Regions from separate parts of the Rhodococcus sp. NPDC056960 genome, predicted to be linked through region 1. Evidence: riboswitches for the same ligand, from Rfam matches in the RefSeq annotation. Region 1 holds a riboswitch; the other holds the start of a gene.
The links. Region 1 has a riboswitch for S-adenosylmethionine ahead of ACFTWF_RS06745 (putative leader peptide). Riboswitches for the same ligand answer to the same signal wherever they lie in the genome.

Region 1 (4,323 bases):
AGGACGTCACCGATCAGGTACGCGAAGTCGGTCTCCGTGCCGATGAGCGTCTTGTCGTCGTCGGCGTAGAACCGCAGGGGCGGGGCCGAACCGGCGCTGCCCGTCACGACGAGCGTCCCGCGGTCGCGGATCTGCTGGGGAACCTTCGCGGCGATCGAGTCGACCTCGTCGGTGGTGATGCGATTCTGGTCGGCGGTGAGGTTGTAGCCGGCGGCCGAGGTCGGCCCCGATCCCTCGTCCTCGACGTCGCCGCCCCCGCACGCGGCGGCGAGCAGCGCGACGGTGGTGAGGGTCGAGGCCAGGATCTTCGTACGGAACCGTGCGGTGGACATGTGTGCCTTTCGGGGATCCACACCGATCGTGTGGGGAACAGGTGTGGTGAATCAGAGAACTCGGGAGAGGAATGCCGTGGTGCGGTCGTGCTGCGGGTTGTCGATGACCTGTGCGGGCGGGCCCTGTTCCACGACGACGCCGGCGTCCATGAACACGGCGGTGTCGGCGACCTCGCGGGCGAAGCCCACCTCGTGGGTGACGATGACGAGGGTGGCGCCGTCGCGTGCCAGTTGCTTGATGACGGCCAGCACCTCGCCGACCAGTTCGGGGTCGAGCGCGGAGGTGGGCTCGTCGAACAGGATCACCGCCGGACGCAGCGCGAGAGCCCGGGCGATCGCCACCCGCTGCTGCTGTCCGCCGGACAGTTGTCGCGGGTACTCGTGGGCCTTGTCGCCCACCCCGACCCGCTCCAGGAGTGCCTTCGCCTCCACCTCGACCGCGGCCCGGTCACGGCCCTGCGCCGACACCGGCGCCTCGATCACGTTCTCCAGCACCGTGAGATGCGGGAACAGGTTGAAGTTCTGGAACACGAATCCGATCCGGGACCGCTGCTTCAGGATCTCGCGCTCACGCAGTTCGTGCAGTTTGCCGCCCTTGCGCCGGTACCCGATCAGGTCACCGTCGATGCGAATGGTGCCCCGGTCGACCTTCTCCAGGTGATTCAGGGTGCGCAGCAGCGTGGACTTGCCGGAGCCCGACGGGCCCAGGATCACCGTCACCTCTCCCTTCCGGACCAGCAGGTCCACGCCCTGCAGGACGTCGAGTGCACCGAAGGACTTGTGCACTCCGCGCACCTCCACGGCGAACTCCGCCGGCTGGGCGTCGACCGTCATTTCGTGGCACCTCTCGGTACGGAGACACCGGCATCGCGGATCTCGGCGAACTTCCGGGTGACCTTCTGCCACGGGGTCGGTGGCAGTGCCCGAGCCGATCCGCGTGCATAGTGCCGCTCGACGTAGTACTGGCCGATCGACAACAGCGTGGTCAGGATGATGTACCAGATCGTCGCGACCATCAGCAGTGGCACGACGCGGCCGTTCCTACCGAAGATCACCTGTACCTGGTAGAACAGTTCGGCGATCGCCATCGTCGACACGATCGAGGTGCCCTTGAACAGGCTGATCACCTCGTTCGCGGCGTTCGGGAGGATGCCACGCATGGCCTGGGGCAGAACGATCTTGAAGAACTGGCGCCGGCGGGGTATGCCCAACGATTGCGCCGCCTCGATCTGCCCGTGGTCCACCGAGATGATGCCGGAGCGGATGATCTCGGCGGAATACGCGGCCTGATGCAGGGCCAGTCCGATAACGGCGGCGGTGAAGCCGCTGATGACGCCGTTGACCTCGAACGTGAAGAAGCCGGGTCCGAACGGAATGCCCAGCGACAGAGTCTGATACAGGTACGTGATGTTGAACCAGAACAGCAACTGCACGATCAGCGGGATCGACCGGAACGCCCAGATGTACACCCAGGCGATCACCTGCAGTACCGGGTTGTGCGACAGGCGGCTGACCGCCAGCACCACACCGAGCGCGAACCCGAGGACCGTCCCCCACAGCGTCAGCTTCACCGTCATCCACAGCGCCTGCAGCACGGAACCGGCGGTGAAGTACTTGGCGAACGTCGCCCAGTCCCACCCCGGGTTGGTGGCGAGACCGTGGACGAACTGCGCGAGCAGCACCAGGACGACGACGCTGACGACCCACCGCCACGGATGCCACCTCCGCGCGACTTCCAGTGCCGCGTCCTCGGGCCGGTCACCGTCGCCGGAGGGTGCGGAATCGAGGGGTGCGGCCGATCGCGCCCGGACGGGGGCGCTCACGTTCGCTCACCACTTGGAACAGACATCACTGAGGCGGCCTTTCACCTGGAGCGGGACGAGTCGAGGCGCGCGTCTACCGCCTTCTGCGGGCGCGCGTCAGATGCTCACCGGGCGTCGCGCCTGGTGAGCGTGGTGCGAGAGATCGTCAACAGTGGCAGGAAGTGGTCCGGCACAGGTCGATGTGCCGTCTGCGCCATGCTGGGCGCGCGAGGTAGTTCATGTGCTGCCTTCCATCGATCCCGGCGGTAGCACCCGCACCCGAAAGATTCGGAAGGGTTGCTGCGACGTCAACGAGCCAGGTCTCTCGGTCGCTCTGGATGGTTGAAGCGAACACTAGCCGCCTTCCCGCACGCCGTCAACACGAGGTATTCCCCTGCAACACAGGGGAAATGGTTTCGGAGGAACCAAGAATCACCGTGCGCAGAAGTGCTGACATCTGCCGGGGATTGCGGTTGAATCAGCCGCGGAGCGGTGCATCGCCGCGGTCGTGCGACCCGGCTGCCCGGCCGCCGCGGGCCCTTGTAACGTCGCCTCGGTGACACCACTCGAAGTCATCGCAATCCTGGTAGCCGGTGTCGGCGCCGGCGCGATCAACGCCATCGTCGGCAGCGGCACGCTCATCACCTTCCCCACCCTGGTCGCCTTCGGGTTCCCCCCGGTGACGGCGACGATGTCGAACGCCATCGGTCTGGTGGCCGGCGGCGTGTCCGGCACGTGGGGATACCGGCGAGAGCTGGCCGGGCAGGGACCGCGGCTGCGATGGCAGATCCCGGCGTCGCTGACCGGTGCAATTCTCGGCTCGTGGTTGCTGCTGCATCTACCCGAGACGGTGTTCGAACTCGTCGTCCCGGTGCTGCTGATCCTCGCCCTGATCCTGGTGGTGCTGCAACCGAGGATCCAGGCGTGGGCCAAGCAGCGGGGCAGCCACGAGGCGGGCCTGAGCGCGACGCGCCTCGGCCTGCTCACTGCGGGCACGTTCGCCGTGGGCGTGTACGGCGGATACTTCACCGCCGCGCAGGGCATCCTCCTGATGGGGGTGATGGGCGCGATCCTGCCCGAGAGCCTGCAGCGGATGAACGGCGCGAAGAACCTGCTGTCGCTGATCGTCAACGTCGTGGCCGCGACCGCGTACACGCTCGTGGCCTTCGACCGGATCAGCTGGGCGGCCGCCGGCCTCATCGCGGTCGGCTCGCTGCTCGGCGGTGTCCTCGGCGCCCGTTACGGTCGCCGGCTGTCGCCGACCGCGCTACGGGGAACCATCGTCGTCGTCGGCCTCATCGGACTGTTCCGGCTGCTCGCATAGTCGCGCATGCCTCCTCCCGCTCCCTCATACTGGGTCGGTGAGCAACGAAGTAGAGCACCCGGGCTGGACATACCTGATGGACATGGACGGCGTCCTCGTCCACGAAGAGCACCTGGTTCCCGGAGCCGACCTGTTCCTGGCCGAACTCCGCGAATCCGGCACCCCCTTCATCGTCCTGACCAACAATTCGATCCGGACGCCACGCGATCTCCGCGCCCGACTTCTCCGCACCGGCCTGGACATTCCCGAGGAATCGATCTGGACTTCTGCGCTGGCCACCGCGACATTCCTCGCGAACCAGCGTCCGGGCGGCAGCGCGTACGTCGTGGGCGAATCGGGGCTCACCACCGCGTTGCACGACATCGGGTACGTCCTCACCGAGAACGACCCCGACTACGTGGTTCTGGGCGAGACCCGCACCTACTCGTTCGAGGCCATCACCACCGCAATTCGTCTGGTGGAGAGGGGCGCTCGCTTCATCGCCACCAACCCCGACCCCACCGGACCCTCACGGGAGGGTTCGCTTCCGGCCACGGGATCCGTTGCGGCACTGATCAGCCGGGCCACCGGTCGCGACCCGTACTACGTGGGCAAGCCGAACGCGCTCATGATGCGCTCGGCGCTCCGCGCCATCGGCGCGCACTCCGCGAACACGCTGATGATCGGCGACCGCATGGACACCGACATCGTCTGCGGCCTCGAGGCCGGGTTGCAGACCATCCTCGTACTCACCGGCATCTCGACGCGCGATTCGGTGGAACTGTTCCCCTACCGCCCCACCGCGGTCCTCAAATCCGTCGCCGATCTCGTCGGCCGCACGTCGGATCCCTTTGCGGCTTCGCCGCCCGTGAGTACTTCTTAACCG
Region 2 (4,323 bases), on a different contig from region 1:
TTCTCGCGCAGCGCCGACCAACGGTTCAGCGACGAGTCGCTCTGGGCGCGGCTCGGCACCGGCGAACCGGTCCTCCACGGAACTCCCAGCTGGTTGCGGGTCGTCGTGGACCAGTTGCTTCCCGTCGGCGACCACACGCTCGTGATCGGCCTCGTCACCCGCGTCCACGCCGAGGCCGACGACGATTCCGCGTCCGCTCCCCTGCTCTACCACGAGGGCCGGTACTACCGGCCCACGCCGCTGAGTTCGACGAACAACGGCAACTGACCGGATCAGGAAGCGAGCACCCGCTCGCGGCGGGGCAGGTCGAAGCGACGCAGCGCTTCGTCGACGGCGTCGGCGGACGTGACGAGGCCACGTTCCTCCAGCCACGGAAGGGTGCCGTCGACGAGCTGTTCCAGAACCCTCGGCAGCGACAGCGGCAGCAGCGTCACACCGTCGGCGACGCCAGCCGCCTGGATGTCGGCGATGAGCCCGGCCAGACCCACCGGAGTTCCGATGTACTGCAGCGACACTGGTTCACGCGGGGTCTCCAGCGCGCTGTCGAGGAGGGCGAGTTCCTTGCGCGCCGCACGGGCTTCGGTGGCGATGAGCACCTCGAGGTCCACCAGGACGGTGACGCCGTCGGGGTTCCGGCCGTCCGCGACGAGTTCGGCGCGGATCCGTGCGCGTTGCTGCTGCGCCTCACGCAGATCGGACGCCCGGATCCGGACGACGTTCGGCGGGAACGATGTGAGGTCGAGCTGATCCGTCGAATCGGCGGTCAGGTCCACCCAGTAGTCGGCGCCGTTGACGGGCCGCGTGCCCACGGCGCCCTCGGCCGCCGGGTGGTGACCCGATCCGGTCAGTTCGACGGCGACGCGAAGGGGACGGGAAACGAAGGCATTGTCTCGAGACATTGGGGTTCCTCGGGAATGACGTGTGAATGAAACGGAGCCGGCAGAACGGTCAGCTCGAACACATACCCGAGGCGGTTCGGCACAGATCGACATGCCGACGGCACCAGTGAGCAATCATTGTGCTCCCAGCCTGCGATGCCATGGGGTCATACTAGCGCGTCCCGCGAAAACCGGGTCTCCGGCACCGGATTCCACTGTCCGCTCTCCTTGGCGTAGTCCCAGTTCCGACGACCGGCGACCAGGGTGCGCACGGCCTCGACCAGCCGATCCACGTCTGCCGAGCAACTGCCGAGCCCGACACTCACCCGGACGGCGCCGCCGGGCCGCCCGAGGCGTCCCAGCAGCGGATGCGCGCAGAAGCGGCCGTCGCGCACTCCGATGCCGTGCTCGGCGGACAGGTAGGCGGCGATCTCCCCCGGCTCGAAGCCGTCGATCGTGAACGTCACGATTCCGACCGTGTCGGGGGCGTCCGACCACAGCCGCAGGAACTCCAGTCCGTCGACGCAGCCCAGTCCGTCGTGGAGCCGGGCGGTGAGCGCGGCCTCGTGTTCGGCCACGGTGCCGAAGTCCAGCGCGGACAGCGCGTCGCACGCGGCAGCGAGGGCCGCGGCACCGAGCACGTTGGGGGTGCCTGCCTCGTGCCGGGCAGGGGCGGGCGCCCACTGGGTGGATTCGACGGTCACGTTGCGCACCGCTCCGCCGCCCGCGAGGTAGGGGTCGGCGGCGTCGAGCCAGTCCCGGCGGCCCACCAGCACACCCGCGCCGAACGGGGCGTACAGCTTGTGCCCGGAGAACGCGAGATAGTCGACACCGCATTCCGCGAGGTCGATGCGGCGGTGCGGCGCGAGTTGCGCGGCGTCGACGAGAATCCTTGCACCGCAACGATGTGCAACCTCGGCGAGCGCCGCGATCGGCAGCACTTCACCGGTGACGTTGGAAGCGCCCGTCACCGCGAGCAGGGCGGTGGGCTTCGAGCACAGTTCCGCGACGAGCAGCCGGACGGTCTCGGTCAGTGTGTCCGCAGCCCGCACGACGCGAGAGCCCTTCCACGGCAACAGATTCGCGTGGTGTTCGATGTCGAGGACCACGGTGCTGCCGGGAACGCATCCGGCGAGCAGATTCAGCGAGTCGGTCGTGTTGCGGGTGAACACCACCACCTGGTCGTCGGTCGCACCGACGAACCGGGCAACGGAGTCGCGGGACTTCTCGTAGCAGTCGGTCGAGATCCGCGACGCGTAGCCGGCGCCGCGGTGCACGCTCGAATAGGTGGGCAGCAGCGCCGCGATGCGGTCGGTGACCTGCGCCAGGGCAGGGGCGCTGGCGGCGTAGTCGAAGTTGACGTAGGTGCAGTCGCCCCCCTGCACCAGCGGAACCCGCAGGTCGGAGCCCGAAACCTGGGCCAGCGGGGCAACACACACGTCGGCGGTCAATACAGCAGTCATCACGACATCCCTCGTAGTCAGGGACTCGTCGCAGGGTCGGTGCCCTCTCAGAGTCCGCGCTTGCCGGGTTCGGTGTGAACCTCAGCCTGGTCGTCACCCGGAGCACCCCGCCGCGGTGGAGGGTTGCCGACCAGCTAGCCGGGGCTTGACGCTGGTACTCGTGACCTGTTTCGAAGATTGCAGGATCGGCGCGCAGTTGTCAACCCGAAAGCCGGGAGGGCCCGGGGCCGCAGAGGTGAACTCGCGTCGGCGAGGCGTCACCCCGAGGAGCGGGGCCAGCCGATTCGCAATCGGGTTGAGGTCCAGATTGTTCGGGTCCGCCTTCGGTTTCGAATCCCACGGCTGGACGGCGGAGGGGTCGCTGCTGCGGAGCCGATCCGCGAGCACGTCCAGGTCGGCGCCGAAATCCTCGATCGCCGAACACTGTTCGGACCGCGTCGCCAGTACCGTCCGGCTGTCGTGCACCAAAGCCACTGCCCGGTAGAGTAATTCGGCACCGGACTCCGACAGCCCAGACAGCGCGACCGCGAGCGGCCGGAGGTCCTGCCCCCTGCCGTCGAACGCTGCGCCGAGTTCCGTCACGACGTTGTGCGGCGCACCGCCCACCCTCCGTGCCAGATGAACCGGGCGCCCTCCCGGCTGCGGCGAGCCGGGACCGGTTCGCGGAACGACGGTTGACGTCGGCGGCAGACACGGGCACTCCGATGACGAAGAAATACATGAGATGAATGGTCACACTCATATCCAGCCCGAACTCGTCAGCTGCGCAAACTCCGCACCGTCGCCGATGTCGCACGCCATTCGCCGGTCTTGACTGAATTTTCAGTTTGGAATATCTTCGATACCCATCAGGACGTGATGACGGTCACCTCCGCCACCGAAAGTGAGGTCCGCAGTGTCCACGAATCTCGACCCGACGACGCCCCTCGACGACACCGCCCCCTCCCCACCGGAGGACCGTTTCGGACACGTCGAGACGATCGGCGTGGAGTACATCCCCGAATCGGAACGCGATTCGCGACCGCTCAACATGCTCGCCGTGTTCTTCGGCGGCAATCTGGCGTTCTCGGTGATCGTGTTCGGCTGGCTCCCCATCACATTCGGTCTCGGTTTCGGCAGCGCGGTCGCGGCCAGCGCGGTCGGCATCGGGCTCGGCACCCTCCTCATCGCCCCGCTGTCGCTCCTGGGCCCGCGCACCGGCACGAACAACACCGTGTCCAGTGGCGCGCACTTCGGAGTCAGCGGGCGGATGATCGGCTCCGGCCTCACCCTGCTGTTCGCCCTCGCCTACGCGGCGATCGCCGTGTGGACCTCGGGTGACGCGCTGATCGCCGCCGCGCACCGGCTGCTCGGCACCCCGATCGACAACGGCATGCTCGCGCTCGGCTACGGCATCATCGCCGCCGAAATCGTCGCCGTCGCGCTGTTCGGCCACGGCACGGTGGTCGCGCTCCAGAAGTTCGTGCTGCCCGTCGTCGCCGCGCTCCTGCTCCTCGGCGTGTTCGCCTTCGGTGGGCACTTCCACGGCGCGGGCGGGGGCGGCGACTATCTGCTCGGCGGATTCTGGCCCACCTGGATCCTGGCCGTGGTGCTGGCCGTCGGCGGCCCGCTGTCGTATGCCCCCACCCTGGGCGATTACAGCAGGCGGATCTCCCGCGTCCGGTTCTCCGACCGTTCCATTGTCGCGGCGACCATGGCCGGCATCTTCTTCGGACTGTTCCTCACCGCGGCGTTCGGGTCGTTCACCGCCTCGACGTTCACCACCCTCAGCGACTCCTACGTCGCCGACCTCGTCGCGGAGGCGCCCGGCTGGTACGTGCTGCCGATCGTCCTCGTCGCCCTGGCGGGCGGCCTCGGGCAGGGCGTCCTCAACGTCTACGCCAGCGGGCTCGACCTGGAAGCGCTGATCCCCCGGTTGCGACGCGTGCACACCACCCTGATCACGTCGGCGCTCGCCGTCGCACTGCTCTACATCGGCGTCT

Region 2: another riboswitch for S-adenosylmethionine. It lies ahead of ACFTWF_RS18600 (aminotransferase class V-fold PLP-dependent enzyme); the one in region 1 lies ahead of ACFTWF_RS06745 (putative leader peptide).

The regions. Positions count from the first base shown of each region.
Region 1 covers NZ_JBHURF010000003.1:319,532-323,854, reverse strand. Annotated here, with positions in the region: gene ACFTWF_RS06760 (ABC transporter substrate-binding protein) at 1-332, opposite strand, end outside; gene ACFTWF_RS06755 (amino acid ABC transporter ATP-binding protein) at 384-1,166, opposite strand; gene ACFTWF_RS06750 (amino acid ABC transporter permease) at 1,163-2,071, opposite strand; gene ACFTWF_RS06745 (putative leader peptide) at 2,301-2,375, opposite strand; SAM riboswitch class I at 2,383-2,479, opposite strand; gene ACFTWF_RS06740 (sulfite exporter TauE/SafE family protein) at 2,691-3,458, shown strand; gene ACFTWF_RS06735 (HAD-IIA family hydrolase) at 3,535-4,320, shown strand.
Region 2 covers NZ_JBHURF010000011.1:29,717-34,039, reverse strand. Annotated here, with positions in the region: gene ACFTWF_RS18615 (flavin reductase family protein) at 1-267, shown strand, start outside; gene ACFTWF_RS18610 (hypothetical protein) at 273-899, opposite strand; gene ACFTWF_RS18605 (putative leader peptide) at 949-1,017, opposite strand; gene ACFTWF_RS18600 (aminotransferase class V-fold PLP-dependent enzyme) at 1,046-2,341, opposite strand; SAM riboswitch class IV at 2,393-2,507, opposite strand; gene ACFTWF_RS18595 (purine-cytosine permease family protein) at 3,237-4,323, shown strand, end outside.